DNA from 4 places in the Halomonas sp. AOP22-C1-8 genome. Region 3 is predicted to be linked to each of the others. Evidence: predicted binding sites of a transcription regulator. Region 3 holds the regulator's gene; each other region holds the start of a gene.
The links. Region 3 encodes sigma-54, which starts transcription at its own class of promoters, with help from an activator protein. Its sites were predicted from a motif close to TGGCACNNNNNTTGCTNT; they were not measured.

Region 1 (7,937 bases), on a different contig from region 3:
CAGGGGAGTCGGTAGGCTTTGTCGCCAATGCGCTGGAGTACTTTGTTTTCGCCGGGTGGCACGGTTATTTCTTGATTATCGCCATGCAGTTTTATATCGCTTATTGGCTGTTTACCCGTTGGCAGCTGTGGCGCTTTAACCCGGTGCCGTGGCTGTGGGTGAGCTGTTGGGTGAGTATGGCGTACTGGGGAGTGGCGTATTGGCTGGGTGTGGCGCTGCCGGGGTATCTGCTCTGGGTAGCGCCTCTGGGCTGGATATATCTGTTCTTTCTGGCCCTGGCGCTAGTGCGTTACTACCCCTTTGATAGTGGAGCCCAGGCACCGCTGCGGCCTTTATGGATGCAGTACCTGTCGTGGCCTTTGTGGTTGGTCGTGTTGGTTTGCCTGCTGGTCGCGGCCAGTGTGGCGGGGTGGCTGCAGTTCTCATCCAAGGAAGTGTGGGTGATACCGCTGTTCATACTCTCAACGCTTGTAGCGATGCGTTATTTAAAAGACATCACAGCGCCTCGCTGGGTGCGCTATATCAACCAGTATTCGTTTGGTATTTACCTGGCGCACCCCATGTTTTTTGCCATTACCGATGCGTTGGTGATGCCGTTGGCGTTGCCTATAACGGTTTACGTGCTGCTGCTGATAGTGACGGGCGCCACGGGCTCTATCCTGCTCAGTAAAATGGCGAACACCACAAAAGCCGGGGCCATGATGTTTGGCAAGCGGCTAAAAGTGTAGGGCGTTGACGCGCTGTGCGGTGGGTTGGAAGCCGAGAGGGGCGCTCTATGTCTTTCATGCACCAATTAGGTGCGCTTATGCTTGTGTTTGATCTATTTTGGGTCAAAAAAACAGGTCCGTGTGTGTTTAAAAGCCTCGGGAAATACTTATGCGTCATAGAGAGGCATGCAGACGCAGCTTTTATATGCCTTAAAACAACAGGTTAGTAATTGTTTCGGTCATGTTGGTGCAGGATTGGCATGTTCTCTGCATTATATTTGTCAGCGGCTAGCCACCGTAGGCAGATGCCTCTCGGCGTGCTACAACAATAGCCGGTTTGAAATGATCGCTAGGCGATGTGTGATTCAATTTCAGGCAAATGTTAAGCGAACAAAAAGGATAGGCCTGTCAGGCACGTACTTTATTGAATGACGGGGTTTGTCTAATAACACTTTTATCGATAGCTTACTGTTACATGCTTTAAGCCACGCCCATATCGGAGGCACAATGTCAGCCAAGACTCTCGCGCTAATTGAAGAACATGATGTTAAGTGGGTGGACCTGCGTTTCACCGATACTCGTGGTAAAGAGCAGCACGTTACCGTGCCTGCCCGCGATGTAGACGAAGAGTTCTTCGAAAATGGTCAAATGTTCGATGGCTCCTCAATCGAGGGCTGGAAAGGCATTAACGAATCCGACATGATCCTGCGCCCGGAAGATGGCACTGCTTTCCTCGACCCCTTCACCGAAGACGCTACTCTGATTTTGCGTTGCGATATCATTGAGCCAGCCACGATGCAGGGCTATGATCGTGACCCGCGTTCTATTGCTAAGCGCGCTGAGGCGTACCTGGAGTCCACAGGCCTGGGCGATACTGCTTTCTTCGGTCCGGAGCCTGAGTTCTTTATTTTTGACGAAGTACATTGGAAGTCTGATATTCAGGGTTCCATGTACAAGATTTCTTCCGACGAGGGCGCCTGGGCGACCAGTAATCAGGTAGAGGGCGGCAACCTGGGGCACCGTCCGCGCGTTAAAGGCGGTTACTTCCCGGTTCCTCCGGTCGACAGCTTCCACGATATCCGTGGCGCTATGTGTAACACCCTGGAAGCGATTGGTCAGACCGTTGAAGTTCACCACCACGAAGTGGCGAATGCGGGGCAGAACGAGATCGGCGTTAAATTCAATACGCTGGTGAAGAAGGCGGACGAAGTTCAGGAAATGAAGTACGTGATCCACAACGTGGCCCACGCGTACGGCAAAACCGCGACCTTCATGCCCAAGCCGCTGGTTGGCGACAACGGTTCTGGTATGCATATTCACCAGTCGTTCTGGAAAGATGGTCAGAACCAGTTTGCCGGTGATGAATACGCAGGCCTGTCGGAAATGGCGCTGTATTACATCGGCGGTGTGATCAAGCACGCACGCGCTCTGAACGCCTTCACCAACGCCTCTACCAACTCGTACAAGCGTTTGGTGCCGGGGTTTGAAGCGCCGGTTATGCTGGCTTACAGCGCCCGTAACCGTTCCGCCTCTATCCGGATTCCCTATACGGTCAGCCCCAAAGGCAAGCGCGTTGAAACCCGCTTCCCTGACCCGACCGCTAACCCGTACCTGTCGTTTGCTGCCCTGCTAATGGCAGGTATCGACGGCATCAAGAACAAGATTCATCCTGGCGATGCCATGGACAAGAACCTGTACGACCTGCCGCCAGAAGAAGGCAAGTTGGTACCGACCGTTGCCAACAGCCTGGACCAGGCTCTGGAAGCGCTCGACGCTGACCGTGCGTTCCTGACCGAAGGTGGCGTGTTCACCGACGATATGATTGATGCCTATATCGAACTCAAGATGGAAGAAGTGGAGCGTATTCGCATGACCACGCACCCTATCGAATTTGATATGTACTACAGCTGCTAATCGCGTTTTGACGCGATAGCCCTAAAACCCCGCTTCGGCGGGGTTTTTTATTGCACTTAACCAGTGAGAGGGTGCGCCTTAACGGTACTCCATGCACTAAAATAGTGCATGTGGTGGATCGCACCATGGCAGGTTGCGCGCTTAACGCTCGTTGAATCAAGGCTTGGCGCCCATAAGGCGTGCATGCTGATGAAAGGGGCCAACCTGGCGTGCTTTTTGCAGTTTCTCTTGCGTATTGAACGTTTTTATCAGCGACATTCAGGACACTTCATGTATCAGCGTTTACTAGAACATCTCTCCATGGCAGTGCTGCTGCTGGACGGTGAGCTCCGCGTACGCTGGATGAACCCTGCCGCCGAAGCGCTGTTGGCAGTAAGCTTTAGCCGTGTGCAGGGGAGCAGCCAGGATACCCTGCTGGGCGGTGATGAAAGTATTGACCAGGTGTTGGCCAAGGCGCGGGATGCCTTTCATCCCTACACCCAGCGCGAGGCGCGCATTACCCCGGTTAACGGTGAAGCGCTGACGGTGGATTACACCGTGACGCCCCTGTCGGCAGACGAGCTTCTGCTGGAAGTAGAGCCTCGTGACCGCTTGATGCAAATTTCCCGCGAGGAAGCGCTAACCACGCGCCAGGAAACCATCAAAGTGCTAGCCCGAGGCTTGGCCCATGAAGTGAAAAATCCGCTGGGCGGCATCCGCGGGGCGGCTCAGCTATTAGAGCGTGACCTGGATAAGCCTGAATTGCGTGAGTTTACCCATATCATCGTGGAGGAGGTTGACCGCTTGCGTGATCTGGTGGATTCGATGCTTGGCCCGAATCGCATTGTTAAGCACGCGCCGGTGAACATCCACAAAGTGCTGGAGCGGGTAAGAACGCTGCTGGTGGCTGAACATCCGAATATCACCATCCACCGCGATTACGACCCTAGCCTGCCGGACCTTTCCGGGGATGAGGCGCAGATGATCCAGGCCGTGCTTAACGTGGCCAGGAACGCCGTGCAGGCCATGAGCGATGCCGAGACCCCTGTGCCCAAATTGATGCTGCGCACCCGTGCCCGGCGTCAGTTCACCCTGGGTGCTGAGCGCCACCGGTTAGTGAGCGAGGTGGGTGTGATCGATAACGGCCCTGGTATCCCGGAAGGACTTAAAGAGACGCTCTTCTACCCGATGGTGTCAGGGCGTGCTGAAGGCAGCGGATTGGGGTTGTCCATCGCTCAGTCGATCCTGCATCAGCATCAAGGGTTGATTGAATGTGACTCACGTCCCGGGCACACCGAGTTCCGCTTACTGATTCCATTGGTTATTAATTGTACCGGAGAAGCATCATGATAGAGGCGACACGTAACGAGGTTGCACGGGTGGTCGTTGTGGATGACGATCGCGCTATCCGCTGGGTGCTTGAACGTGCATTGGCACAGCCGGATCTTGATGTAGAGTGCATAGAACGCGCCGATACCGTACTGGAACGACTGCTGACAACCCCACCGGATGTGCTGGTGACTGACATTCGCATGCCGGGCATTGATGGGCTGGATCTTATGTCGCACATCCGTGAGGCGCACCCGGATTTGCCGGTCATCATCATGACCGCTCATTCGGATCTCGACAGCGCAGTGGCCTCTTATCAAGGCGGTGCGTTTGAGTACCTGCCCAAGCCGTTTGATGTGGATGAAGCGCTGGCGCTTGTGCGCCGGGCGGTGGCTCATGCGCGCGAGCGCCAACGGCCGATCAGCGTTCCCGAAGGTTTGAACGCAGAAATCATTGGTGAAGCGCCGGCCATGCAGGAGGTGTTTCGGGCCATTGGGCGACTCTCTCATTCGCATATTACTGTGCTCATCAATGGCGAGTCGGGCACCGGTAAAGAGCGTGTAGCCCAGGCACTCCACCAGCACAGCCCCCGGGCGGGCAAGCCGTTTATTGCCCTGAACATGGCGGCCATCCCGCGTGATCTGATTGAGTCTGAACTGTTTGGCCACGAGAAAGGTGCGTTTACCGGGGCCGCTGCCCAGCGCCAGGGGCGCTTTGAGCAGGCCAACGGCGGCACGCTGTTTCTGGATGAGATCGGCGATATGCCGGCTGAAACCCAAACTCGCTTGCTGCGCGTATTGGCCGACGGTGAGTTCTACCGAGTGGGCGGGCACACCCCGGTCAAGGTTGACGTGCGGATTATCGCCGCGACGCACCAGAACCTTGAGTCGCTGGTGGATGACGGGCGCTTTCGTGAGGACCTTTTCCATCGCCTGAACGTTATCCGCATTCACTTGCCGCGCCTTGCCGAACGCCGTGAGGATATCCCACGCCTCACACGGCATTTTCTTGCTGAAGCCGCCAAAGAACTTGCCACCGACATCAAGGTACTCACGGCCGAAACCGAGGAGCACCTGACGCGCCTGGCGTGGCCGGGTAACGTGCGCCAACTGGAAAATATCTGTCGCTGGTTAACGGTAATGGCGTCTGGGCGTGAAATTCTGGTGGAGGATTTACCGCCAGAGCTACGCTCCCCCCAGGCAACTGAAAGCGGCGGTCATGGCGACTGGCGCAGCGCCTTTCGGGAATGGGCCGACCGTGCTCTGGCCGAAGGGCATACACATCTGTTGGAAGAGGCCGTACCCGACGTTGAGAAAATTCTGATTGAGACGGCGTTAAAGCACACCGGTGGGCGTAAAGGAGAAGCAGCAGAATTGTTAGGCTGGGGGCGCAATACACTAACGCGTAAATTAAAGACGTTGCTACCCGCCCTGGCAGACGAATAACGCTGCCACTGTGCGCGCTAAACGAGCATTGATTGCTTGGTAAGCGCTTGGCACTGCGTTAGAAAACGCTCAAAGTCGCTCAGTATGGTGTCCAGGCTAGCGTGAAGACGATGGTCGTCATCGACCATCCGTAACGAGAGTTGCTGTAATCGGGCGCGTTCAATAACGGGGCCGGGCAGCACGACATCATCCTGCCAGCCGTGGATGATATGGGTAAGCTGAGCCTGAATCATCGGCGAGGTTTCAGGGTACGCCGGTAAGCCAAGCGCAGGGGCAAGTAAAAAACAACCTAAAAGGGGATGCTGAGCGCTAACCGCAGCGCTCAGCCATCCTCCCAAGCTAGAACCCGCTAGCACACACGCTGCGGGATTATCATTGCGTTTTGACAGAGTATCCAACAGGTGATCCAGCCGCCTGGGGGGCTCTGCCATGCCACGGTAATCCATAACGACCGGCTCACAATCATCGAGCGTTTCGGCGATCCCTTTGAGTGCCTGAATTTTCAAGGCACCGGGCCCGCTTTCCAGGCCGTGTGAAAGATAGACGGTCATCATTATGGTTATTCCGCTGCTCTTTCAATCGCCTGGCCGCCTTCCGAGATATCCTCTCCCGCGCCATGAATCGTATTACAACCGCTGATCGCCAGCAGTGTGGTTAATAGCACTACACCCATCGCCCATGTGCGTTTCATTGAATGATCCCTTCTTGTTGATCAGAAATAGTCGTGAGTAGAAACAGTCCTGCGTAAAACCATTCTTGCATAAAACAGTAAGGCTGCCATCAGCAACGCAGTAGCCCATACCAAGCGCGCCTTCGAAGTATCTTGCCTTCTCTTTATATTAGCCAGCAATAACACGTTAGGGTAAGAAGTAGTACGTTTTTGCCGAAATAAAGTGAGCAATAGCCAAACGTTCAGCTTCCCAAGTGGTGATTGGTGTCACGGTGACCATTCGATGAGCAGGTATTTTTGTCGCATGTGCCTTTTTTGCACACGGTTAAAGAGAGTTTTTCGTTGTTTTTAGGAAAGTGTTTTTATTACAAATTTTTGATTTTGTTGGCTTTTTGTTTATTTTCTGGCAGTTGGCCTAAAGCCTGCAGTATTATGAGTAGGAACAACATGAGCGGATTGATAGGAAACAAGGGAAGGCAGGAGCCAAGTAGAGAACAGGACGTTAAAGGACACTCATCCGCTCATATGTATTGGCGTAAGGATATGCCAATCGTCGAAGCCAAGGATCGGCAGAGATGCAAAACGACCATTTCGCGTAAGCGGTGTGGTCTTTTTGCGTTGCGTATTTTTTAAGCCATTGAAAATTATAAAGTTTTGTTTATTAATTATAATTTGCACAAGCTTTGTACAGATGAAGCCACCGATATAGTCTATCCTTGCAGCATACTAAATCTAAGCGGTTAGAACATGCCAATGCAGCAGCCGCGCATTTCAGGGACAAGCGTTATGGCGATGGGATTGATGTTATGCATGTTTGTGCTGTTCTTGGGATTTTCAGCTATCGGGTTATACATGATGTTTAAAACCTCTTTTATGATCACAATAGAAGATCGCGAAGATATGCCGCCTGATATTTGATGGTTACCGCCCAACGGCGCGTTCTAAAAAGAATACGTACACAAACGATCATGCCCACGCAAGTGGGCATGATCGTTTGGGGTGAGCATAACGCGGCGGGCTACTTTTTCTGCCAGCGGCCACGGCCTCTGTCGGGCACCATGCGTCCGAAGTACAGCAGGCCAAAGACTAACCAGCCGACGGTTAAAATAGCTGAAAAGCCCAGTATGGCGAGCGCACCAAACTCGCCTATCAAGGGCAAAGCAGCGGCGGTAAATAACCCACCACCTACTACCGGTTCAAACATGAGCTGCTTATAGCCAAAGCTCTCAAGCGCGCCGGATTTATTGCTGGGGTCAGCCATTCTCATCAGCAATAAGCCCGTCACTGTGACCCCCATGGATTGCCCAAAGTCTCCAATGCCTCGCTCAAACCAGCCTTCTGGAATCACTCGGGGGGCAATCACGATAAGAACGAATAACCCCCAAGCAATGCCGGCGACGGCAAGCAGTAAAAAGGGCAGGAAGTATTCCCCCAGGGTGGTGAGTGACAGCGTGGCAAGTGCAGCGACAATGGTGAAATCAAGCGCGGTGCCAGCAATTCGCGCCATGGTACGTGTGGAAACATGGTGCTCCAGGCCAAAGCGCGTGATCACTAACTGGACGATGACGCCGCCAATCATCGCGATAGGAAATAGCGGCACGTGCGCTAATATCTCAAGACCTCCATTGCTTGCCCAAGTGGCTTGCTCAACCCACTGCAGGCCAGAGAGCAGCAGCCAACCTATTAAAATGGCAATGCCCACCAACCCAATATGCAGGCTAAGCGGGTCAGTGGTTCCTGCTTCATGCATGAGGTCTTTTTTAAATTCGCTAAACTCTTCAGTAGAAGGACGACTGTCCTCACGGATCATGTCATCAGGTTCATCGTTCTCGTTGCTGGGCGTAATGATGTTGCGGCGCGCGGCAATGTTAATCATGAGCGTGCCAATGAGTA
Region 2 (7,937 bases), on a different contig from region 3:
ACAGAACCTTCTTCTAGCTCACCGAAGCCATCAAGCCAACTTTCCACGTTGGCCCAGCAGTTAAGCGACAGCGCCCTGCGTGCCGAAGAGCGTGATGCCAGCCTGGATCGTAAAGCGTTAGGGCAAAAAGCCGATGCGCTGCTCAGCCAGATTACCGGCCAAGGCTACCATAATAACCGAGCACGATACGACGCCGAAGTGCCCAACACCGATGACCCAGAACTCTTGGAGCGAGCAAAACAGGCCACCTCCTTTGTTAATGGCAGAGGTAGCAATCCCTTTAGCGGCTTATCTCAAGATCAATTAGTACTGATTATTTATGACGATAGCGGAACATTTACGACCAATGAGCGACGTGCAGCTTGGCGAGAAGATTATGATCAGCGGGAGGCATGGAATCAAGCCGTCGTAGCTCGAGGTAAATTGGAGTACAGCCAAACCGGCAAGATGACCGACTTCTTCAAAGAAGTGCTGGGGAATTACAATAATCTGCCACCTATCATGCAGGCACAATACCCCGACTTCTATGCCCCACGCCTTGAACACCTGATCGAGATGGACTTCAACTTTATAACCCATCGCGCCGAAGGCAAAGGAGCACCTGAAGATATTTTTGAAATATTAATGTCCAGTGAAGACTTCGCTAACCTTGGTAAACGCTTTGTTAACTCAAAAGTTTAATCAGAGTCTACTGAAGACTTTAATCGTATAAATAACGAAAACGCTGCTAAGCGGAGCTTTTTATCAACATATCAAAAAATAGTAGCCAACAAGCCCCTCTTATCGTAACTCGATAAAAATAAAATAATTCGTAGCAAAAACTTTTTATGTTAAAAATGCACAAAAAAGCAATATTTACTTAATTTTTAGTTTTCAATGCCGATAACTCATAGAGGCATCGAGAAAGAGGCAGTGACTCGATCATTATCACCGACCACATCATTGATGGCGGTTCAAAAAACGATAAGGAGGTGCTCGAATGGGAATCGGTATTGGACCATCCACTCCGGCCACACCACAGACAACATCTGGTAGCCGCACCCAGGATGTATCAACCAAGGGAACTGAACAAGGCGGAAGCACAACGCCTACTTCTGGTTCTTCGAAGCCATCAAGCCAACTTTCCACGTTGGCCCAGCAGTTAAGCGACAGCGCACTGCGTGCGGAAGAGCGTGATGCCAGCCTGGATCGTAAAGCGTTAGGGCAAAAAGCCGATGCACTGCTCCAGCCAATTGTCCGGGACTTTCATCTTCACCGTGCCAAATATGATGCTGAAGTCCCCAATACAGACGACCCCGAACTATTGGAGCGGGCTAAACAGGCCACTTCCTTTGCCAATGGCAGGGGCAGCAACCCCTTTAGCGGCCTATCACAAGATCAGCTAGCACTGATTATTTATGACGATAGCGGCACATTTACGGCCAATGAGCGGCACGCAGCTTGGCAAGAAGATTATGACCAGCGACAGGTATGGAAACAGGCTGTTGTTGCTCGAGGCCAGCTGGAGTACAGCCAAACAGGTAAGATGACCAACTTCTTCAAAGAAGTGCTGGGGAATTATAACGAGCTGCCCCCTATCATGCAGGCGCAATACCCCGATTTCTATGCGCCGCGCCTTGAACACTTAATTGAGTTGGACTTCAACTTTATGACTCACCGCGCCGAAGGCAAAGGGGCACCTGAAGATATTTTTGACATACTAATGTCAAGTGAAGACTTCGCTAACCTTGGTAAACGCTTTGCAAACTCAACGATTAGTTGAAAAGAGATAATAGTAAATGCGAGGCAAGCCACACGAGCCTTCATGCCCATGCCTACCGGTAAATATAGATATCGGATTGAAGATAATACAGTGCGAAATTGGTCTATGACTGGGAGTATTCCTACTATTAGCTTTTTTCCTATCCGATGAGCCTTAAGTTATTAATGAAAAGCACCAAACAGATATACTGTTAACCTAGGAAAACAACCATGATCTCAAATACATCGGCTGTTGCCTCAATGCTCAGCAATTTGAATGCGAGCATGAGTCATGGAACGTTGCTTGACCCTGCAAGATATGAAAACTTCACCATCAAGGTAGGTGAAAAAACAGGGGATGAAGGTTTACTGGGCGGCGTGCTTAGCCAAAAAGATTATGACACTTTCATGGGTATCGTGAAGGATCTCAACGTCAAGGATGCCAGTATTGGCGAGATGTCGACCATGAGTCGTCGCTTGCGTGAGGCTGGCTTAGAGACTCCACAGGGAGTGATTGGTACAAGCCTTGGGCCAGCGGAGTTCTCCTCTCCAATCGGAGGCAATGAAATCAACCGCGACGTTAAGTACAACCAACTTGAGTATCAGCGGCAAACACTACCCAAATATGCTGATTTACCTGCAACGCGGCATATCGCGATTGGCGCAATGAAGCTGGTGGCAGCTATCGCTAATGCTTCCCCCATCACCGGCGAAACTGTCTCTTCCCAAGTCTTTGCACAACAGGATTTGGATAGGGCCGTTGCAAAGGGGGATAGCCAAAGCTTTCATGTCGAACTTTCTGAACTTGCCAAGCAACTGTCAGGGCGGGAAGAGAAAGAGATTGAGTTGCCCGAAGAGCTGAAACTGGCCCTTCTTCTGGAGGAGCTGGAAGACGCAGCAAAAGCCAAGCGGATTAGTGATAACGGTGAGATAGACAATGTTTGAAGAAGCTAACCCGCCAAATTCATCTGGAACAATTAATAACTTCAATAACCGGCGATTTGGCAATGGTGTTAAAGTAACTATTTCTCATCAAGTTAATGGTGGAAGAAATGTTATACAACTTGCAGACAAAATTATAGCTAGCTTCCATTATGCTTATTAAGAACTCATACCAGTCTCCCCGAATACGGAGAGGTTGCATGCCAGAGAGATTGAACGATGAAAGTCGAAGGCCCGATTTCTACATACAATCAAGGAGCTAAGCAAGTATCCGACACCCAGGATGGTACCGGTGTCGTTAAGCGTACCAATGACGTTAGGATGCCCCAGCCTAGCGAAAGCACTAGCGTCTCCCTAAGTGGAAAAGCCTTATTATTGTCACGGCTTTTTCTTACTGAAGACATCACCAGTGAGCCATCTGTACTATCTGGCTCTAAAGGTATGAATGAATACGGGATGATGCTCCCTCATAACTTCCTGACTCAGGATGATCGAAATCTACTGGCAGACATGTATGAGTTTTCTCAGGAACAAGGGGCAGATTTAAAGCACGTGGATCGGCTAGCCTGGGATATCGGACTATATCGCCAACGTAATAATGGCGAAGCGGTAGCAAATTTTAACGATGGCCGTAGCTATGATCTCGAAGGCCGAGTAAGAACCGCCAGCTTTACCGATGAAGATGCGGCTACTGTAGAACGCATTCAAAGCAGCGGCGATATTAGCTCTACAAGGTTAGACAAAGGTTTTCTGAATTACATTCTTGATCCAGGCTATGGCTTTACTCACAGCAGCGATTTTGAGTTTCTTGAGCAAATGGTTTCTAGATTTTCAACCAAGGGCAACGACACCATCCCACTCGACCCGAAGTTCTCCACCTTTGCTTATAACGAAAACAACTACATCATGCATACAGCGGATGAGGTGACGCTCAATATTCCCCGAGACACTTCCAATGCGGTGAAAGATACGTCACGCGAAGCACTCGTAGCCGATGCCAAAGCACTCCCTCAGCAGCTTAATAAAAGCCTGCTTGAGGCTTTTATTGGCAAGAGCGATGAAAAACCCACAGAACGTGGCTTTATAATGAAAATGTTTGATTGGCTGAAACCTCCAGCGACTAAATAACTGTAACTACTAACTCTTGAATAGCTTATGAAGGAAACGGTTGAGAAAGAATAGAAGGCAGCGGAGATATTGCAGAAGCGCGTTTTAAAACCAGGCCTGCCATCAATTACAGTAAATGAGCGAGCAGCAGCTACCTAAGTGAAACGTTCACAGGCGCTAATATTGAATGCGGAGAATTAAAATAAAATTAGCGGCAGCCAATAAAAATGACAATATTTACTTAACTTTATCGCTTGCCTGCCGATACTTTATGTAGGCATCAAGAAATAGTCGACGTCTTGATCGCTCAACGAGCCGTTTAGTATTGGTGAAAGAAAAATACTTTGGAAAACCAGCGCAACGTGTTTTACCGCGCTAAAGTAGCTCCAATAGAGTGGGAGGCGGCTCTAGTTGCACAGATAGACTGAGTAGGGAAACATGGTCTGAGCCTTACCAATATAACGCAACGTTTACGGTCTACTGATAACCGACTGCCCTCGGCTTAGTAAAGCCGAGGGCACTATTCGTCGTTAATTTTTAAGCGAAAACAAATTATGAAAACACTCTCTTATACCTATGCCAGCAGCCTTTTGAATACCAATAACCATTACAACGAAAAAGTGCTAGGGCGCGGCATCATGAGCGCCAGCCACATCAATTCACCAAGTTATTATGGATTACAGGCTGGCGATTCTCCTTTGGTACAAGGTTCATCCAGGATTAGCAACAGCCTTTCTCTGACCAAGGGTGAAGAAAAAAGCGCCGTGGTCAATCTTTCCTCCCTGGCGACGGAGATGTCCAGGCTCCTTTCAAAGGAGAATGCAGCAACCGTCTCGCCCGCCGAATTTGACGCTTTCCTGGAAGAAATACATGGGCAACTTCAGGAAATGGTCGAGCAGGAAGCGGGCAATATAGCGGAGATACTGCTGGAGCGCCCGAACAGCGCCGACACAACTCGGCGTTCTATCGCCGAGCAGGCGGCAAACCACTTGATGTCGAAATTTTATAATAGCGAAGAGCCGTACCCGCAAACATCTTCCGAAAACCCTTTTGCCACACTGGATAGACACTCGCTCTCCACAATCGCCTTTGATGACTCTGGTGATTTTACGTCGGCAGAGCGTTATCTGGCGTTTTTACAGATGACGGAAAACGATACTGATTTCAGAAACCAGGCGTTTGAATTGCGTGACAACGCCTATGTAGCGGAAGATGGCCACGCTGGCGCCGACCCTAGTCACATGGCCAGGCGAGTAGATGCCAAATTGGTTTCTGGCATGACAGAGGCGGAGAGAGCCTGGCGCGGCGTATCGGCTGCTTACGAAGAGGCTACGCTTGCCCAAGCAGCTAATGGGAATCTTGCTGAATTACCGGCCTATACAAATGGCGTTAAAACATCGCCGGACAGTGTTTTCGTCGTCATGGGCGATGAGGACGGGGGCGTGTTGCGCAGTATCGATATCCAAACGCTGATTAAAAACGAAGAAGAAGGCATGAGCCTGTTAAAGATGGCGCTGCGTAATCTTGAGCAGAAAGACTCGCAAGAGCGTTAGTAAGATAAAACAGCCACCATCTATAAAAAAAAGTAAACAAATAACATGGCGCGCACCAAAACGGGGCGCGCAGTAACCACTTCTTATTTTTTGCACCTAAACTTTCGTAGAAGCAGAATCATTTTGCGTTGAAAAGCGCTGAATTTGGCGTTGTACCCACATTGGCATCTTCCTTGCTAGCTTTATATGTCATGCCTTCGCATGCATAACAATATTAATCGAGGAAGGGAATTACCATGTTGAACAAGAAACACTGGGTATTACTGGCCTCTGCAGGCGCCATCACACTGACAGGCGCCACTAACGCTAACGCAGCAACACTTGAAGAAACCATTGAACGTGGAGCCGTGCAGTGTGGCGTCAGCGACGGTTTGCCAGGCTTTTCAGCACCCGATGGTGATGGCAACTGGCAAGGGCTGGATGTCGATGTTTGCCGTGCGGTCGCCGCTGCCGTGCTGGGTGATGCGGATGCCGTCAACTACATCTCTCTCAATGCCGTTGAGCGTTTCACTGCGCTGCAGTCTGGCGAAGTCGATTTGCTTTCTCGTAACACGACCTGGACCACCACCCGCGATACCACGCTGGGCCTGAACTTCGCAGGCGTCAACTTCTACGACGGTATCGGCTTTATGGTTAGCCGTGACCTGGGCATCGGCGGTGCTGATGAGCTGGACGGTGCGGCGATCTGTATCCAAACGGGCACCACCACCGAACTTAACGTGGCCGATTACTTCCGCGCCAACGATATGGAATTTGATCCTATCGTGTTTGATACCTCAGAGCAGACCGTGGGCGGCTTCCAGGCTGGCCGCTGTGACGTTCTAACCTCGGATACTTCTCAGCTGGCGGCGCTGCGCATTCAGTTAGATGACCCGGATGGCGCCGTCATTCTGCCCGATATCATTTCCAAGGAGCCGCTGGGCCCGGTGGTTCGCCAGGGCGATGACACCTGGTTCAACATCGTGAAATGGTCACTGTTTGCCATGCTTAATGCTGAAGAGTACGGCGTGACCAGTGAAAACGTAGAGGAAATGACCAGCTCCGAAAACCCCGACATCGCCCGCCTGCTTGGCCAAGACGGTAACTACGGTGAAGGCATGGGGCTTGACGCTGACTGGGCTTACAACATTATTAGCCAGGTCGGTAACTACGCCGAAAGCTTTGAGCGCAACGTTGGCATGGACTCACCGCTTGAGATTGAACGCGGTGCCAACGCGTTATGGAACCAGGGTGGTTTCCAGTACGCACCGCCGATTCGCTAAGCGTCTCGCTTGACCCGGCCCGTCGCGCTTAGCAGATGAGTGCCGACGGGCCATTTGATTGACCTTCCGTGTAGCGGAGACGCCACCCATGTCCGTAAGACCCAACACTCGCCCCGCTGGCCACAAGCCACCGTTTTGGCGAGACCGTGCCAAACGCGCACTTGTTTTTCAGCTGCTTTTAACGGCAGCCGTTGTCGTATTTTTGCTGTATATCGTCGGCAATACTCAGGACAACCTATCCGCCCGGGGTATCACCACCGGTTTTGGCTTTTTAAATAACACCGCAGGCTTTGGTATCGTACAAAGCCTGATCGACTACTCCTCTCAGGATACCTACGGCCGCACCTTTTTGGTGGGCTTGCTCAATACGCTATTGGTCGGCGCCTTGGGTGTGGTGGCCGCGACGCTGATTGGCTTTATTGTCGGCATTGCTCGCCTGTCGCCCAACTGGCTACTGGCACGCCTGGCCACCGCCTATATCGAAACTTTCCGCAATATCCCGTTACTGCTACAGATTTTTTTCTGGTACTTCGCCGTGCTGCGCACGCTACCCAGTGCAAGGGACAGCCTCTCGTTTGGCGAGGTTATTTTTCTTAACGTGCGCGGTCTGTATCTGCCTGAGCCGCTTTTTGAGTCAGGCTTTGGGATGATTCCAGCGACCTTTATCGTCGCGATTATCGCCAGTATTGCGCTGTGTGTGTGGAACAAGCGTCGCCAAGAGGCAACCGGTAAACGCATCCCAGCCGGGTGGATATCGCTTGCGCTGATTCTGGGGCTGCCGCTGCTGATTACGGTCGCCACCGGCGTACCGATCACCTGGGATATTCCGGAACTGCGCGGCTTTAACTTCCGCGGTGGCTTTACCGTGATCCCGGAATTTCTGGCGCTGTGGCTGGCACTTTCCATCTATACCGCCGCGTTCATTGCTGAAATTGTCCGTTCGGGTATTCAGGCCATTTCCCATGGCCAGACCGAAGCCGCCCAGGCACTGAGCCTGCCGCGTAACCTGGTGTTGCGCTTAGTGGTCATTCCGCAGGCGCTGAGGGTCATTATTCCGCCCCTCACCAGCCAGTACCTGAACCTGATCAAGAACTCCTCACTTGCCACGGCCATCGGCTACCCCGACCTGGTCTCCGTGTTTGCGGGCACCACGCTTAACCAAACGGGGCAGGCCATTGAGGTAATCGCCATGACCATGGCGGTGTATTTGACCATCAGCCTGTTGGTTTCCATGTTCATGAACTGGTTCAACGCCCGCGTAGCGTTGGTTGAGCGCTAGGCGCCGGTGAGGATAGCTTTATGATTCATAATCAAACAATGATTGATCAGCGGC
Region 3 (7,937 bases):
GATGCTCACCTGAACAGCGGTGTTGAACGCGAAGCGTGCCCTCTGGACTTGGCCCCCACAAGCTCCACGACGGCCGCCCTTGCCCTGGGCGACGCGCTTGCCGTTGCGCTACTTGAAACACGCGGATTTACCGCTGATGATTTTGCCTTATCGCATCCCGGTGGCAGCCTGGGAAAACGACTGCTATTGCGCGTTAAAGACCTTATGCATAGCGGCACACGCTTGCCGCAGATAGCACTAGGCAGCCCGTTGCGTGATGCGCTCTTGGAGATTACCCGCCAAGGGTTGGGATTTACCTGTGTTGTCGACAGCGAAGGGCGACTTGCAGGTGTTTATACCGATGGCGACTTACGCCGCACCCTCGACCAGTTTCATGATCTGCGTAAAGTAACCGTGGACGATGTAATGACCCGACCCGGCAAACGTATTGGCCCCGACCTACTGGCCGCCGAAGCGGTGCGCATCATGGAAGATAGCCGTATTACTGCGCTAGCGGTCGTCGATGACGAACAGCGCCCCATCGGGGCGCTCCATATGCACGACTTGCTTGCCAGCGGCGTTATCTAACCACTTTACCCAACAGTTTACTGACAAGGAGTCCCTATGGCCCTCCCCACTGCGCTACTTGACCAGCTTCGCCATGTGCGACTACTTGCCCTCGATGTTGACGGTGTGCTCACCGATGGACGGCTATACTTTCAAGCCGATGGTATCGAGATCAAAGCCTTCCATACACAAGACGGCCATGGCTTAAAGTTGCTTAAACGTGTGGGCATTCATGTGGCGTTAATTACAGGACGCGACTCCCCCATGGTGAGCCAGCGTGCTGCGGCGCTGGGAATTAACCTTGTCCACCAGGGCTGCGAAGATAAGCTCACTACTTTGAAAGCGCTGTGCGAGCGCCTCAACCTGAACCTAAGCCAGGTGGCTTACTGCGGCGATGACCTGCCTGATCTTGCGCCTATCAAACGCGCAGGCGTTGGCATTACGGTCCCCAACGCACCCGATTACATGCATACCCACGCTGACTGGATTACCGACCGCTTGGGTGGTCACGGCGCCGTACGTGAAATTTGCGATACATTACTTGAAGCGCAGGGCCACTGGAGTACTGTTCTTGAGTCGTATTTGAATGGTCGCGTGTAATGTTTCAAAGAACCAAGAAACGCGTCGGGTTAACGGCCCTGGTGGTCGCTTTAGGGGGGCTGCTAGTATGGCTGGACCCACGCGGCCCGGAAGACCGGCCCGTTGACGAAGAAGCGCAGGCTGAAGAGCCTGGCCACGTGCTGGAAAATGCCGAGATCACGCTGTTTGGTGAAACAGGGCATATCCAGCAGTCGCTGTCCGCGCCTTTATTGGTTTACATACCACAAAGCACCCAGGCCGAAGTCACTCAACCCGAAGCGACACTGTTTGATAGTGATAACCGAGAGTGGCTCGCTCACGCCAACGAAGGCGTTCTGAACACGGCCACCCAAGCACTAACACTGTCTGGTGATGCACAGCTCCTGGCGCCTACAGAAGGCTGGCAGCTTGATACTGAGTTATTACATTATGATGGGGTAGCGCGTCATGTCTGGAGCGAGGCGCCCGCCGTGTTTCAGCAGCCACCTCAACGAATGAGCGCATCACGTATGGATGTTTGGCTTGATGATAGCCAGGTCCGACTAACCGATAACGTCCGCGGCCATCACCCCCCCGCAACACAAAATCCTTAGGAGTCGCTATGAACGCTTTTATTCGCACCGCGCTTTTCGCCCTTGCGGTGCCGCTATCGGCAGCGGCCCAGACAAGCCAAGCCCCCATTGAAGTAGAAGCCGACCAGCTAGACCTTGATCAGCGTGCAGGCACTGCCGTTTATTCAGGCGATGTCAATATTCGCCAAGGCAGTATGCAACTACGTGGTGATCGCGTTGAAATTATCCGTAACGACGCGGGTGAGCTTTCTCGCGCTATTGCCACCGGAGAGCGCGCCTACCTACGCAATCAACTCGATGATCAGGACGCACCGATGGAAGGATGGGCACGCCGCGTGGTTTATCACGTAGCAGAGCGGCGTGTAGAGCTTATTGACCAGGCCGAACTGACCCAAGCGGGTGATCAGTTTACCGGTGGCCGCCTGGAATACTTCATTGACCGCGAAGTGGTGCAGGCACGCTCCGATGTAAACGGTAGCGAGCCGCAGCGTATTCGTATGACGCTTCAGCCAGCGCAATAGGAGTCAACCATGTCTATTGCGGAAGCACCACCCATAAAAACCCTTTACGCCAATCACTTGGCAAAAAGCTATAAGCGCCGCCGCGTGGTTAAAGACATTAGCCTGGAGATTGCTCAAGGCAGCGTGGTAGGCCTGCTTGGCCCTAACGGCGCGGGTAAAACCACATCGTTTTATATGATTGTGGGCCTGGTGAAGTCTGATGCGGGTACGGTGCGTATCGACGAGCAAGACTTAACCCGCGTTCCCATGCACGAACGCGCGATGGCCGGCATTGGCTATCTACCCCAGGAAGCGTCTATTTTTCGCAAGCTATCGGTTGCGGATAATATTATGGCGATTCTGGAAACCCGCAAAGATCTGGACAGGGCAGGACGAGAGCAGCGGCTTGAGGCCCTGCTTGACGACTTTCATATTACCCACATCCGTGACAACCTGGGCATGAGCCTTTCCGGCGGCGAGCGGCGGCGCGTCGAAATTGCCCGCTCCTTGGCCACAGAGCCCGCGTTTATCTTGCTGGACGAGCCATTTGCAGGTGTCGATCCCATCTCGGTTGGTGAAATCAAGAGCATTATTCGCGCCTTAAAACAGCGCCACATTGGCGTGCTAATTACTGATCATAACGTCCGAGAAACACTGGATATTTGCGATATCGCCTATATTGTCGGTGACGGCCACATTATTGCTGGCGGCAGCCCTCAGACTATCCTTGATAACCAAAAAGTGAGGGAAGTTTACCTGGGTGCTGATTTTCGCTTATGAATTTAATTTCACCGCTAAACAGTGATCTGCAGTAAAAATTTTATCAGTGGCATGCTTATTGCACTTGCACAACAACATGACTCGCACTAGGGTGAAGCTTTCCGATTAACGAGTGGTTCTCAGATGGTCATGAAAGCTTCTCTCCAATTGCGTATCGGTACGCAGCTGACCATGACACCTCAGCTGCAGCAAGCGATTGCACTGCTACAGCTATCGACATTGGATCTACGTCAGGAAATTCAGCAGGCACTGGATGCCAACCCAATGCTGGAGCAGGAAGACGAGTTCGGCGAGCAGGCGACCGTCGAAACACCTGACGAGGAGTGGTCAGAAAGCATTCCCGAGGAACTCTCTGTCGATAGCGACTGGTCTGACACTTACCAGGACATGGGTAGCTCTGGCAGCAGCGAAGGCCCCGATTTTGAACGCCAGGCCGCGGGACAAAGCCTGCATGGACATCTCCTTTGGCAGCTGGCGATGACCGACTTTACGGCTCGTGAGCAGCTAATCGCCGAAAGTCTGATTGATGCACTGGACGCCAATGGCTACCTGACGCAGCCGCTCAACGATATCCGCGATGGGTTACGTGCTCAGAGCATCGAAGGTCTCAGCCAGCGAGAGTTAGAGACCACTCTGATGCGCTTACAGCAGTTCGAGCCAACGGGCGTCTTCGCCCGTGACTTGCGCGAATGTTTGATGCTTCAGTTAGCAACGCTCCCCGACGACACGCCCCTACTGGTTCCCGCGCGCCGATTGGTTCGCCAGTTTCTTGAAGCGCTGGGCAAAAATGACATTCGCCTATTAAAGCGCCGCCTAAGCCTGGACGATGAGCAGCTAGACGATGTGATCGGTCTGATCCGAAGCCTGGACCCACGCCCAGGCAGCGCTTATGGCGTCACCGACGATAGCTATATCACGCCCGACCTGGTCGTACGTCATGATCATGAAGGCTGGCACCTGGAGCTTAACCCTGAAGCCCTGCCCCGGCTGCGTATCCAGCCCGACTACGCCAGCTTAATCAAGCGTGCAGACAAGAGTCAGGATAACCAGTTTTTAAAAGAGCACTTGCAAGAAGCGCGCTGGCTAATCAAAAGCCTGTCCAGCCGCAACGACACGCTTCTACGCGTAGGGCGCGAGATTATCACTCGCCAAATCGGTTTTTTAGAGCACGGTGAAGAAGCGATGAAGCCGTTGATTCTTGCCGATATTGCCGAGGCGGTTGAGATGCACGAATCAACCATTTCTCGGGTCACCACACAAAAATATATCCATACCCCACGGGGCGTATTCGAACTCAAGTACTTTTTCTCAAGCCAAATTAGCGGGCAGGATGGCGCAGACAGCCACTCAAGCACCGCGATTCGCGCCCGGCTTAAAAAGTTGATTCAAGATGAGCCTCCCGGCAAACCTCTTTCGGACAGTCGTTTGGTGACATTACTGGGAGATGGCGGCATCACAGTGGCACGCCGTACGGTGGCGAAATATCGTGAGTCGCTGGGCATTCCCTCATCAAGTGAACGTCGTCGTTTGCGTTAGTCGTTACAAGAGAAATGGCAAAACTCGCGACAGGGGCTTTGCAACACCGTAAAAAGGGTTACAATCGAAATTCAGTCCGATGGATAAGGAGCACGTCAATGCAAGTAAATATCACGGGTCATCATGTAGAACTGACTGACGCCTTGCGTGACTACGTTAATGAAAAACTTGAACGCATCGAACGTCATTACGACCACATCACCACGGTACAAGTCACCTTATCTATTGAGAAGGAGCGCCAACATGCCGCGTGCACCCTTCATGCGGCAGGCGCCGACTTACATGCCGACGCCGAAGATGTCGATATGTATGCCGCTATTGACGCCTTAGCAGACAAAATTGATCGTCAACTCGTTAAGCACAAGGAAAAAGCACAAGCTCGCGCCCAAGGCGCTGGCGTGCGTTAATTCAATGACGTTGGAAACCATCCTCCCCCCGGAGCGCGTACTTTACGACGTGCCCGGGGGCAGCAAAAAGCGGGTGCTGGAGTTTTTCAGCACCTTTATCGCTCAAAATACACCCAGTCTGGATAGCCAGGAAGTTTTCAGCCGACTGATCGGCCGGGAACGTCTTGGCAGCACGGGGATCGGTAACGGCGTCGCCATCCCCCATGCGCGCAGCCCACATTGCGTTACGCCTATTGCGGGTTTTTTAAAATTATCAGAACCTATTGATTTTGATGCTATTGATGGCGACCCGGTCGACCTCGTCTTTGTGCTGCTGGTTCCCGAAGAGGCTGACGACACGCATTTGTCGCTTTTGGGACAAGTGGCCACCATTATGAATGATGCGAGCACACGCCAGGCATTACGCAAAACCAGCAGCCAGCACGATTTGCTTGACCTGCTAATGGGCAAGATTCGCGAACAGGCCGCTCCATAATCGCCCATAACGACTAACACATTTTCATGCGTTATCCCTTTTATACGTTCAATCAGAGAGAGCCACTATGCAACTGGTGATTATTAGCGGCCGCTCTGGCTCTGGCAAATCAATCGCATTACAAGCGCTGGAAGATATTGGCTATTACGCCATTGATAATCTCCCCGCCATGTTGCTTGGTTCTTTGATTGACGAACTCCGTGACGAGGGTGAACGTACACATCTAGCGGTCAGTATCGATGCCCGCAACCTGCCAGCGGCGCTTGAGCGCCTTCCCGCACTGCTTGAAGAGCTGCGCGCGCGGCCTATAGATTGTCAGGTTATCTATCTAACCACCGATTCACGTATTTTACTGGAACGCTATTCTGCGACACGGCGACGCCATCCGTTAACGCGCAACAGTGATATGACGCTTGAAGAGGCGATAGAGAAAGAGGAAGAGACGCTCAACGAAATACGTGACTTGGCCGACCTGCGGATTGATACATCACGCTTATCGGTCCACGACCTGCGTCGGCGCATTTCAGACCAGGTAGCCCACCAGCGCAAGGACCAGCTAACACTCACCTTTGAGTCGTTCGGCTACAAGCATGGCGTACCCATGGATGCAGATTTAGTCTTTGATGTACGCTGCCTGCCCAACCCTTATTGGGACCCAACGCTACGCCAGTACACAGGACGTGATGCCACGATTATTGCGTTTCTGCGCGGCTACCCGATTGTCGAAGAGATGAGCCATGATATTCAGGCTATGCTTGAGCGCTGGCTGCCTGCTTACCAAAATAGTCAGCGCAGCTATATGACGGTGGCTATTGGCTGTACCGGCGGGCAGCACCGTTCTGTGTATATTGCCGAACAGCTGGCGCAAAAGCTGGCACCGCTCATCGGCGAAGTCCAGTTGCGTCACCGAGAATTGGAGCTGCAATACACGCTACGAGGAACCCGGGCAGAGCCACCGACGGCTTCTCCATTTTCCGAGTAGACGCCCAGCCCTACGTAAACGCTTATGCCACAGGGTTTGTACGAAAAGTCGCTGAGCGAAGGCCAGACAAGGCAAAAATCAGCGAAAAAACGGACCGAGCTCGCGCACGAGTTTACATGTGTAAATGAGTATCTTGATCGGACTCGCGCACGAGCTGATTTTAACGCCGTATGGTCAAGCGCAAGCAGTTTTCGTACAAAGCCTAATGACACCACTCGGAAAAAAGGAACCAGGGTGCCAGAAAGAACCTTAACACTGACCAATCAGCGCGGCCTACATGCCCGCGCCGCCACAAAGCTGGTGAAGTGCAGCCAGCACTACTCCGCCAGCATACAGGTGTATAAGCAGCAGCAGATGGCTGATGCAGCCAACATCATGTCGCTATTGATGCTGGCCGCACCCTGCGGCACCCAGCTGCGGATTTGTGCGGAAGGCGAGGATGCCGAACAAGCGCTTGATGCAATCCAAGCGCTGTTCGACGCCCGCTTTGACGAAGATCAGTAGTGCGGCTTTTTTAGCTACCGGCGACGGTCATCGCATCCACTAACCAGCTGCCCGTATGAATGCTGCCGCGTGTGTCGATATCACTTCCGATACCGACAAGACCTGAGAACATACGCTCAAGATTTCCAGCGATGGTAAATTCTTCAACCGGATACTGGATTTCTCCATTCTCGACCCAGAAGCCCGCCGCACCACGCGAGTAATCCCCGGTTACGCCGTTCACGCCTTGGCCCATTAGTTCGGTAACCCAAATGCCTCGACCCATCGTTTTAAGCAGCGCATCACGCGTCTGCAAGGGTGCGTCTAAACGCACGTTGCGGGCACCGCCAGCATTCCCCGTGGTTTGCATGCCCAAGCGACGGGCACTGTAGGACGAAAGCATATAGCTTGCGATACGCCCCTGTTCGATAAAGCGGTTATTACGTGTCTGCACACCTTCTCCATCAAACGGCGTACTGGCGGTCGCTCCTATTTCCATAGGGCGCTCTTCCAGACTAAACCACTCAGGAAATAACGGCGTGCCCAAACGGTCACACAAGAAAGAGGATTGGCGATACAGCGCACCACCCGCCAACGCGCCCAATAAATGCCCAACCAGACCACTAGACAGCGAAGGATCAAACAGAATGGGAAAGGTGCCGGTTGGCGGCCGCTTGGCACCTAACCGGCGCAGCGTACGGGCCGCAGCCTCGCGCCCTACTTCACTCGGGTCGCGCAAATGCTGAGGATTACGCGCAGAGGTATAGTCGTAGTCCCGCTGCATACCGTCTTCATCCTGAGCAATGAGCATGCATGAAAGGGAGTGACTACTGCCTTTTTGGGTACCTAAAAAACCATGACTGTTAGCATAAACCCGTACGCCCTCACCGCTTGAAAGCGACGCGCCTTCTGACTGACTAATACCCTCAACGTCGCGACCCGCCTGCTCGCAGGCAAGCGCAAGGTCGATTGCTTGCTCAGTTGTCAGCGCCCACGGGTAATGAACCTTAAGGTCCGGCAATTCGGTCGCCATCTGATCGGCATCCGCCAAGCCAGCCACCGGGTCTTCACCGGTAT
Region 4 (7,937 bases), on a different contig from region 3:
TTTCAGCATAATTAACCTCTTGATCGACCAATGAGTTGAGCCTTTGCAATGAGCCTACGCCCCCGCAGGAGCAGCTCACACACCCCCTGTAGGAGTAGCTCTTGCACCCCCTGTAGGAGTAGCTCTTGCACCCCCTGTAGGAGCAGCTTCAGCTAGCGATGCCGTGCGCAGCGCTGCCGGGGTTGGTGGCTAACACCATGCACCGCGCTCCGCCACCCAAGGGCGGCTGCGCCGCCATCGCCGAGTGGAACTCAGCTCCTACCAGTTAAAGTGCATGCACCTCCCTCACGCCCCTCTGTAGGAGTAGCTCACCCCCCTGTAGGAGTAGCTTCAGCTAGCGACGCAGTGCGCAGCGCTGCCGGGGTTGGTGGCTAACACCATGCACCGCGCCCCGCCACACAAGGGCAGCTGCGCCGCCATCGCCGAGTGAACTCAGCTCCTACCAGTTAAAGTGCATGCATCCCCTGTAGGAGCAGCTTCAGCTAGCGATGCAGTGCGCAGCGCTGCCGGGGTTGGTGGCTAACACCATGCACCGCGCTCCGCCACCGAAGGGCGGCTGCGCCGCCATCGCCGAGTGAACTCAGCTCCTACCAGTTAAAGTGCATGCACCCCCCGCCGGAGTAGCTCACACACCCCCTGTAGGAGTAGCTTCAGCTAGCGATGCAGTGCGCAGCACTGCCGGGGTTGCATCTAAAACAGGTGATAGCGCTGGGCCAGCGGCAGCTCGGTGGCGGGCTCGCAGGTCAAAAGCTCGCCGTCGCAGCGCACTTCATAGGTCTGCGGGTCCACGGTCAGCTCGGGGCAGGCGTCGTTGAGCTTCATATCCTTCTTGCGCACCCCACGGACGTTCTTGCACGCGGCAAGCGCACTCTGAAGTCCCAAGCGCTCCTTGAGGCCTGCATCAATCGCCGCCTGGCTGACAAAATTGAGCCGAGTTTGGCTGGCCGCGCGGCCAAAAGCGCCGAACATGCGCCGATAATGCACCGGCTGGGGCGTGGGGATTGAGGCGTTGGGATCGCCCATGGGGGCAGCAGCAATCATCCCGCCTTTCAATATCAACGAGGGCTTCACACCGAAAAACGCCGGCTTCCAGAGCACTAAATCCGCCAGTTTACCCACTTCAATAGAGCCCACCTCATGAGCGATACCGTGAGTAATTGCCGGGTTGATGGTGTATTTGGCGATATAGCGCTTGGCACGCAGGTTATCGGCACCCAAGGCTTCGTCTTCAGGTAGCAAGCCACGCTGTACTTTCATCTTGTGCGCGGTTTGCCAAGTGCGGCAGACCACTTCGCCTACCCGTCCCATTGCCTGAGAGTCGGAGGCGATCATCGAGATCACGCCCAAATCGTGCAGGATATCTTCGGCGGCAATCGTTTCACGGCGAATGCGTGAGTCGGCAAATGCCACGTCTTCGGGAATGTTGGGGTCCAAGTGGTGGCAGACCATGAGCATATCCAGATGCTCATCAATAGTATTCACCGTGTAGGGCCGCGTGGGGTTAGTGGATGACGGCAGCACGTACTCTTTGGAACACGCAGTGAGGATATCCGGCGCGTGCCCGCCGCCCGCGCCTTCAGTGTGGTAGGTGTGAATGCCGCGCTCTTTAAACGCCGCCAAAGTGTCTTCCACAAAGCCCGATTCGTTAAGCGTGTCGGTGTGAATGGCTATCTGCACGTCATAACGCTCGGCCACGCTCAGGCAGGTATCAATCGAGGCGGGCGTCGTGCCCCAGTCTTCGTGAAGCTTGAGGCCCATGGCGCCTGCTTCCAGCTGGGCTTCCAAAGCTTCCGGCAGGCTGGCATTACCTTTACCCAGCAGGCCGATGTTCATGGGCAGGTCATCCACTGCCTGAAGCATTTTGCCAAGGTGCCACGCGCCCGGCGTACAGGTGGTGGCATTCGACCCGGTGGCCGGACCGGTGCCGCCGCCCAGCATGGTAGTGACACCGCTCATCAGCGCTTCGTCTACCTGCTGGGGACAGATAAAGTGGATATGCGCGTCGATGCCACCTGCGGTCAGGATCTTGCCTTCGCCCGAGATAATTTCAGTGCCGGGGCCAATCACGATATCTACATCGGGCTGCACGTCAGGGTTGCCCGCTTTGCCAATCGCAGCAATACGTCCGTTCTGTAGCCCCACATCGGCTTTGACGATGCCCCACCAGTCGAGAATCAGCGCGTTAGTGATGACGGTGTCCATGACGGTTTCATCGTTACGTTGGCTCTGACCCATGCCATCGCGGATCACCTTGCCGCCGCCGAATTTGACCTCGTCGCCATAGTGGGTGGCATCTTTTTCAACCTCGATCCACAGCTCGGTATCGCCCAGGCGCACCCGGTCGCCTACCGTGGGGCCGTACATATCGGCGTAGGCCTGCCGACTAATCTTGTTACCCGGTTTCATTGTTTATCTCCGTCCAGCGGTCCCATTACCTCGCCACGAAAGCCATAGATTTCCCGCTTACCCACAAACGGAATCAGCGTGACTTCACGGGTCTGGCCAGGTTCAAAGCGGATCGCGGTACCTGCGGCGACATCAAGGCGAAAACCGCGGGTCTTGTCGCGATCAAACACGAGCGCCGGGTTGGCCTCGGCAAAGTGGTAGTGGGAGCCGAGCTGAATCGGTCGGTCGCCGGTGTTCGCCACGTCTACCGTGATGCGCTCGCGGCCTACGCACAGCTCGATATCACCCTCTTTTAACTGATACTGTCCTGGAATCATTGGGCCGGGAATCATGGCAGCCTCCTGATGGCTGATTGCTGGTTGCTGATAACTAGTTGATAGGCGTATGAACAGTCACGAGTTTCGTACCATCCGGGAAAGTGGCTTCGACCTGAACTTCGTCGACCATTTCAGCCACGCCTTCCATCACGTCATCACGGCCAAGAATCTCGCGCCCGTAGCTCATCAAATCAGCCACACTGCGACCATCCCGGGCACCTTCGATAATCTCGAAACTGATCAGCGCGACCGCTTCGGGATAATTGAGCTTTAATCCTCGCGCTTTGCGCCGCTCGGCAAGCTGGGCGGCGGAAAACAGCAACAGCTTGTCTTTATCTCTTGGGGTTAATTCCATAGAGCGTCTCCAACAGAGTCGATTAAGTTAACCAAATACGCGGAATATGGGCCTCACGCTCAATCCAGCGCGGGCGCAGCAATTTCCAGGCCTGTTCGCACAACGCCCAGGCTTCATTTCGCGAGTTACCCAGATAGCGCAGCAATAAAACGCCCTGGCGCACCGTTACCGCCCAGCGTGGATTATCCGGCAGGGCATTACGCAACTCCTCAATCGCCGCTGGCGCATCACTCATTCCCACCGCCCAAAGCGTGGCCTGCACCGTAGCGCCGCCCTGCCCCCAGCGTCCCGTAAAGCGCGGGTGTAACGGGTCTAACGGCTGGCGTTCTAGCCATAGCGGCTTGCCATCCAGCGTCAAACGAAAAAACTGTTCAATGCGCCCTGACAAGTACGGCAACTCGCTCGCGGGGCGACCCAAGGCCATGACTTCCCAGCCTAAACAGCGAGCACTACCATGAAGATCAATATGCGTACGCTGTTCACCTTTAGAGCCATCAAAGGCAATGGTTTCCTGAGGTAGCCACTCAAGCGTTGCGCTATCGGCGACCTCAAGCTCGGTACACTGGCTCCAGGCAACCCCCTGGCTGTCAGCCTTATAAAGCTTATTCGCCGCGGGGGTAGTCAGCAGGGCATGTGCGCCTTGCTCGACGTGCGCCTTGATGGTGAGCGCATCGCCGCTGACCAATCCTCCGGGTGGGTGCAGCACGTAGATATGGCACGCCTCCTGGCGGCCTTCAGGATAAAACGGCCGCTGGACCCGAAGTGGCCCTTGGTGGCGTGCCTGGATTAACCGCGTGGCGCCATCGCGCTTGGCAAAACGCAGCGCCAGTGAGGCCGCCCAGTGGCGTTCCTGGTCAAAGCGGTGGCCGGAGCCCGCAAGCGGTGGGGCGAGTTCGCGCAAGGTCATGGAAGACAGTCGCATCCTTTTGAATAGGTCATAGCCTTTCAAATGCAAGGAATGCGCCAAAATGGGGAAAAGTGGACTTTTACTATCGCTGCAAAGTTTTAGCCGTCATAACCCATCAGCACTAACGGCTTTTTGCACCAAAAAAGATCATTAAAAGGGTCGGCCGCACCAAAAAGAACAAGTAGTTAACCGCCCCTTGTGTGTCAAAAGACCACACGCCCAACACTTCTTATTTGGGAACTTTCCGATACTATTGGGCCATCCTCCGTCAACAGCTTGTCTGTTGCCCACCAAGGTAGATGGCTTCGTGCAGTTACAATGCTCAGCAAACAAGCTCTGGTATCGCATTGCGCTTTGTATGGCGTTTGTGGCGATGCAGCTGCTGTTAGTTGGGCCGCTGATTTCACAGTATCAGTCCGATGGGCAACATCACGCACATCACGAAGCTAGTCATCACTCTAACCATCAAGGCGGCGGTCATCATCAACATACTGCCCCTCAAGCAAACCACCACCATGCGGGCCATGCTGATGAAGTAGAACCGATATTTAACTGGTTCCACCAATGTGGTTACTGTGCCATCTGGCAACAGTTCCCAACGGCGCATACCTCTCTCCCTCCGATCAGCTTACAAGCGTTTATTACGCATAATAAGCTGCTGACGCAACCGACGCAGGCTATAAAGTCCTGTGATAACTACCCCCACGCGCTAACGCGCGCTCCGCCCTTTTTTCGGATCGTGTAACGCCACATCGTCAGCCTTTTTAGCCTGAAGTTTGCTTCTGGCTGGCGTCTGTCTACACCCAAAAAAGGGATCATCATGCCGCATCTAACTATTGGGCATGGCGTCGTTACGCCTGCCCGCTTAAAAAAACGTTTTCAACGACACGTACTGACATTAAGCGTCGCTGCCGCATCGAGCGTTGTTGCTCAAGGCGTATGGGCACAGGCGACTGCCGCTCACCACGAGCATCATCATGCGTTAAACACGATGGTCGTGACCGCTGTACCGCTAAGCTCACCGCTCACGGTGGAAACCGACCCGCGTATACCGCGGCAACCGGCCCCTGCCAGCGACGGCGCCGACTATCTTCAGACCATCCCCGGGTTCTCTGCCATTCGTAACGGTGGCACCAACGGTGATCCGGTGTTCCGTGGCATGTTTGGCTCACGTCTTCGCGTGCTGACCAATGGCAGCCAAATGCTAGGCGCCTGCCCGGCAAGAATGGATGCGCCTACGTCTTATATCTCACCTGAAAATTACGACAGCCTCACCGTCACCAAAGGGCCGCAGTCCGTTCTGTGGGGCCCCGGCGCTTCAGCGGCAACGGTGCGCTTTGACCGCGGCCCGGAGGAGTTCGATGAAGCCGGTGTGCGAGTGGATGGCAGCGTCATGCTGGGTACCTATGGGCGCTTTGATCGCCGCATTGATGCCGCTTTAGGCAATAAAGACGGCTACCTGCGCATTACCGGCAATCAATCCGAAGCTAATGACTATCAGGATGGCGATGGCAACGCCGTGCCCTCGTTATGGGATAAGTGGAACGGTGACATAGCGCTTGGATGGACACCCGACAACGATACCTGGCTTGAAGTCACCGCAGGCCGAGGAAACGGCGAAGCGCGCTATGCCGGGCGAGGTATGGATGGCAGCAAATTTCTGCGCGAAACCGTGGGCATCCGTTTTCAGCGCGAGAATTTAGGTGAACACTGGAAACGTCTGGAAATGCAGGCCAACTATGCCTATGCCGACCATATTATGGATAACTTCACGCTGCGCTCACCGGGCAGCATGGACATGGGTGGTGGCATGGACATGGGCAGCGGCATGGACATGGGTGGTGGCATGGACATGGGCGGCGGCATGGACATGGGCAGCGGCATGGATATGGATGGCGGTATGGACATGAGTGACGGCATGGCCATGCGGCTAGACCGTCGCACCCGCAGCGCGCGCGTCGCATCAACGTGGGAGTGGGAAAACACCACGTGGACGGCCGGTGTCGATGTCGAGCATCAGGTACATCGCAATCTGGATGGCGAACACTGGCAGCCCGACTACGAGCAGACCCAGTTTGGCGCCTTCAGCGAAGTCACCCGTTTTATCGATGAACGTGACCGTCTTATTGGCGGCGCCCGCGTAGACCGCTACCGCGTCAGTGACGAAAGCCTGGACACAGCTACCACAGGCCTCACCCGCCGCGACACTCTGCCCAGCGCTTTTATCCGCTATGAGCAGGATTTAGCCTCAGCACCGGTCACCTGGTATGCCGGGGTCGGGCATGTGGAGCGCTTTCCCGATTACTGGGAATTGAGCTCTAGTCAGGCAGGCCCGGCCGGTAGTTTGAATGCCTTTGACGGTGTTCAACCCGAAAAAACCACCCAGTTGGATATAGGCGCGCAGTATAACGACCAGCGCTTAAGCGCATGGGTGTCCGGGTATGCAGGATACGTTAACGATTTCATCTTGTTTGATTACAACACCGCGGGCATGGGCGGTACTCAGATCGATAACATTGATGCTCAGATTGCGGGTGCCGAAGTGGGCGCTAGCTATCAACTAACCGACAACTGGGTAAGCAATGCCTCGCTGGCCTATGCCTGGGGGCGAAATGCCAACGACGATGAGGCATTACCACAGATCCCACCGCTGGAAGCCAAGGTCGGCCTGACCTATGCACACGATGACTACTCTGTGGGTGGCCTATGGCGTGGTGTTGCGGCACAAAACCGTATTGCGCTCGAAAAAGGCAATGTCGTCGGCCAGGATCTGGAATCGTCGTCAGGCTTCGGGGTGTTCTCGCTTAACGGTGCCTATCAAGCAAGCAACCACCTAACGCTAAGTGTGGGGGTGGATAACGTTTTCGATACCACCTACACCGAACACTTGAATCTGGCGGGTAATGCAGCCTTTGGCTATCCCGCTGATTTGGATCGCGGCATTAATGAGCCTGGCCGCATGGTGTGGGCACGGGCCGACTTCAGCTTCTGATTCATTCAGGTGCTCAGTAGAGCACCTGTTTACCCTTACCGCTTAAAACCACCAGGCTAGATGCCTGGTGGTCTGGAGAGACTTCATGTCGACCACGTCACCCCCACAAGAAGGTAAACGCAAGACCTTCGACCTGTATCGCGCCGTTTGGCGCTGGCACTTTTACGCCGGCCTTTTGGTTCTGCCGTTCATGATCACCCTGGCAATTACTGGGGGCCTTTATCTTTTCAAGGACGAACTGGATGCACTCATACACGCTGATGTGAAGCGCGTAGCCGTTCAAGAGGCGACGCTCCCTCCCTCTACGCTGGTAAGCGCAGCCCTTACGGCTCACCCTGGCACTGCCGTAAAATTCACCGACCCCGCCACGCCGAAAAGCTCGGCGGAGATCACAGTGAATACTGCCTCGGGCGAGCGGTTAGCCGTTTACGTCAATCCGTATACTGCCAATGTGCTGGGGGCGCTGGATGACCGCGGCACGGTGATGTGGACCGTTCGCTATCTGCACAGTTTGAAATACTTTGGACCTACAGCGCGCAAACTGATTGAAATAGCCGGCGGCTGGGCAACCCTGCTAGTGCTCACCGGCATTTACCTCTGGTGGCCACGGCGTAAAGGCAAAGGCGGCGTGATTAGCGTGCGCGGCAAGCCAAAAAGCCGCGTGTTCTGGCGTGATCTGCATGCCGTGCTGGGTATTTTTGTCGGTGGGTTTATCGTCTTTCTGGCGATCACCGGAATGCCTTGGTCGGGCGTGTGGGGCGCGCAGGTTAATCAGTGGGCTAACGGTAACAATTTCGGCTACCCCTCTGGTGTGCGCGTTGAAGTGCCCATGTCGGAAGCGCGTTTAAACGCGCAAAGCCCGACAAACTGGTCACTCGAACAGGCACAAATTCCAGAATCCACACAGGGACCAGGCCAGGCAACGAGCATTGGCCTTGACGGCGCTGTCGCCATCTTCGA

Region 1: the regulator sigma-54 is predicted to act here: its motif matches at 2,827-2,844, upstream of glnL (nitrogen regulation protein NR(II)).
Region 2: the regulator sigma-54 is predicted to act here: its motif matches at 5,505-5,522, upstream of ACT3TY_RS04900 (amino acid ABC transporter substrate-binding protein).
Region 4: the regulator sigma-54 is predicted to act here: its motif matches at 4,027-4,044, upstream of ACT3TY_RS05250 (urease accessory protein UreD).

What each region holds. Positions count from the first base shown of each region.
Region 1 is NZ_JBQSYD010000013.1:88,296-96,232, reverse strand. Features, by position in the region: gene ACT3TY_RS09220 (acyltransferase family protein) at 1-728, shown strand, start outside; gene glnA (glutamate--ammonia ligase) at 1,215-2,621, shown strand; gene glnL (nitrogen regulation protein NR(II)) at 2,892-3,950, shown strand; gene ntrC (nitrogen regulation protein NR(I)) at 3,947-5,374, shown strand; gene ACT3TY_RS09200 (alpha/beta fold hydrolase) at 5,392-5,928, opposite strand; gene ACT3TY_RS09195 (entericidin A/B family lipoprotein) at 5,934-6,065, opposite strand; gene ACT3TY_RS09190 (hypothetical protein) at 6,792-6,962, shown strand; gene ACT3TY_RS09185 (sodium/glutamate symporter) at 7,063-7,937, opposite strand, start outside.
Region 2 is NZ_JBQSYD010000006.1:36,200-44,136, reverse strand. Features, by position in the region: gene ACT3TY_RS04930 (hypothetical protein) at 1-681, shown strand, start outside; gene ACT3TY_RS04925 (hypothetical protein) at 980-1,762, shown strand; gene ACT3TY_RS04920 (hypothetical protein) at 1,972-2,685, shown strand; gene ACT3TY_RS04915 (hypothetical protein) at 2,678-2,845, shown strand; gene ACT3TY_RS04910 (hypothetical protein) at 2,902-3,810, shown strand; gene ACT3TY_RS04905 (hypothetical protein) at 4,344-5,342, shown strand; gene ACT3TY_RS04900 (amino acid ABC transporter substrate-binding protein) at 5,579-6,604, shown strand; gene ACT3TY_RS04895 (amino acid ABC transporter permease) at 6,693-7,883, shown strand; gene ACT3TY_RS04890 (amino acid ABC transporter permease) at 7,904-7,937, shown strand, end outside.
Region 3 is NZ_JBQSYD010000003.1:46,449-54,385, reverse strand. Features, by position in the region: gene ACT3TY_RS02485 (KpsF/GutQ family sugar-phosphate isomerase) at 1-567, shown strand, start outside; gene ACT3TY_RS02480 (KdsC family phosphatase) at 604-1,146, shown strand; gene lptC (LPS export ABC transporter periplasmic protein LptC) at 1,146-1,718, shown strand; gene lptA (lipopolysaccharide transport periplasmic protein LptA) at 1,727-2,218, shown strand; gene lptB (LPS export ABC transporter ATP-binding protein) at 2,228-2,977, shown strand; gene ACT3TY_RS02460 (RNA polymerase factor sigma-54) at 3,101-4,513, shown strand; gene hpf (ribosome hibernation-promoting factor, HPF/YfiA family) at 4,612-4,920, shown strand; gene ACT3TY_RS02450 (PTS sugar transporter subunit IIA) at 4,925-5,395, shown strand; gene rapZ (RNase adapter RapZ) at 5,463-6,377, shown strand; gene ACT3TY_RS02440 (HPr family phosphocarrier protein) at 6,612-6,881, shown strand; gene pmbA (metalloprotease PmbA) at 6,892-7,937, opposite strand, start outside.
Region 4 is NZ_JBQSYD010000006.1:118,622-126,558, reverse strand. Features, by position in the region: gene ureE (urease accessory protein UreE) at 1-9, opposite strand, end outside; gene ureC (urease subunit alpha) at 691-2,406, opposite strand; gene ACT3TY_RS05260 (urease subunit beta) at 2,403-2,723, opposite strand; gene ACT3TY_RS05255 (urease subunit gamma) at 2,776-3,078, opposite strand; gene ACT3TY_RS05250 (urease accessory protein UreD) at 3,101-3,985, opposite strand; gene ACT3TY_RS05245 (hypothetical protein) at 4,389-4,592, opposite strand; gene ACT3TY_RS05240 (TonB-dependent receptor domain-containing protein) at 4,806-6,977, shown strand; gene ACT3TY_RS05235 (PepSY-associated TM helix domain-containing protein) at 7,063-7,937, shown strand, end outside.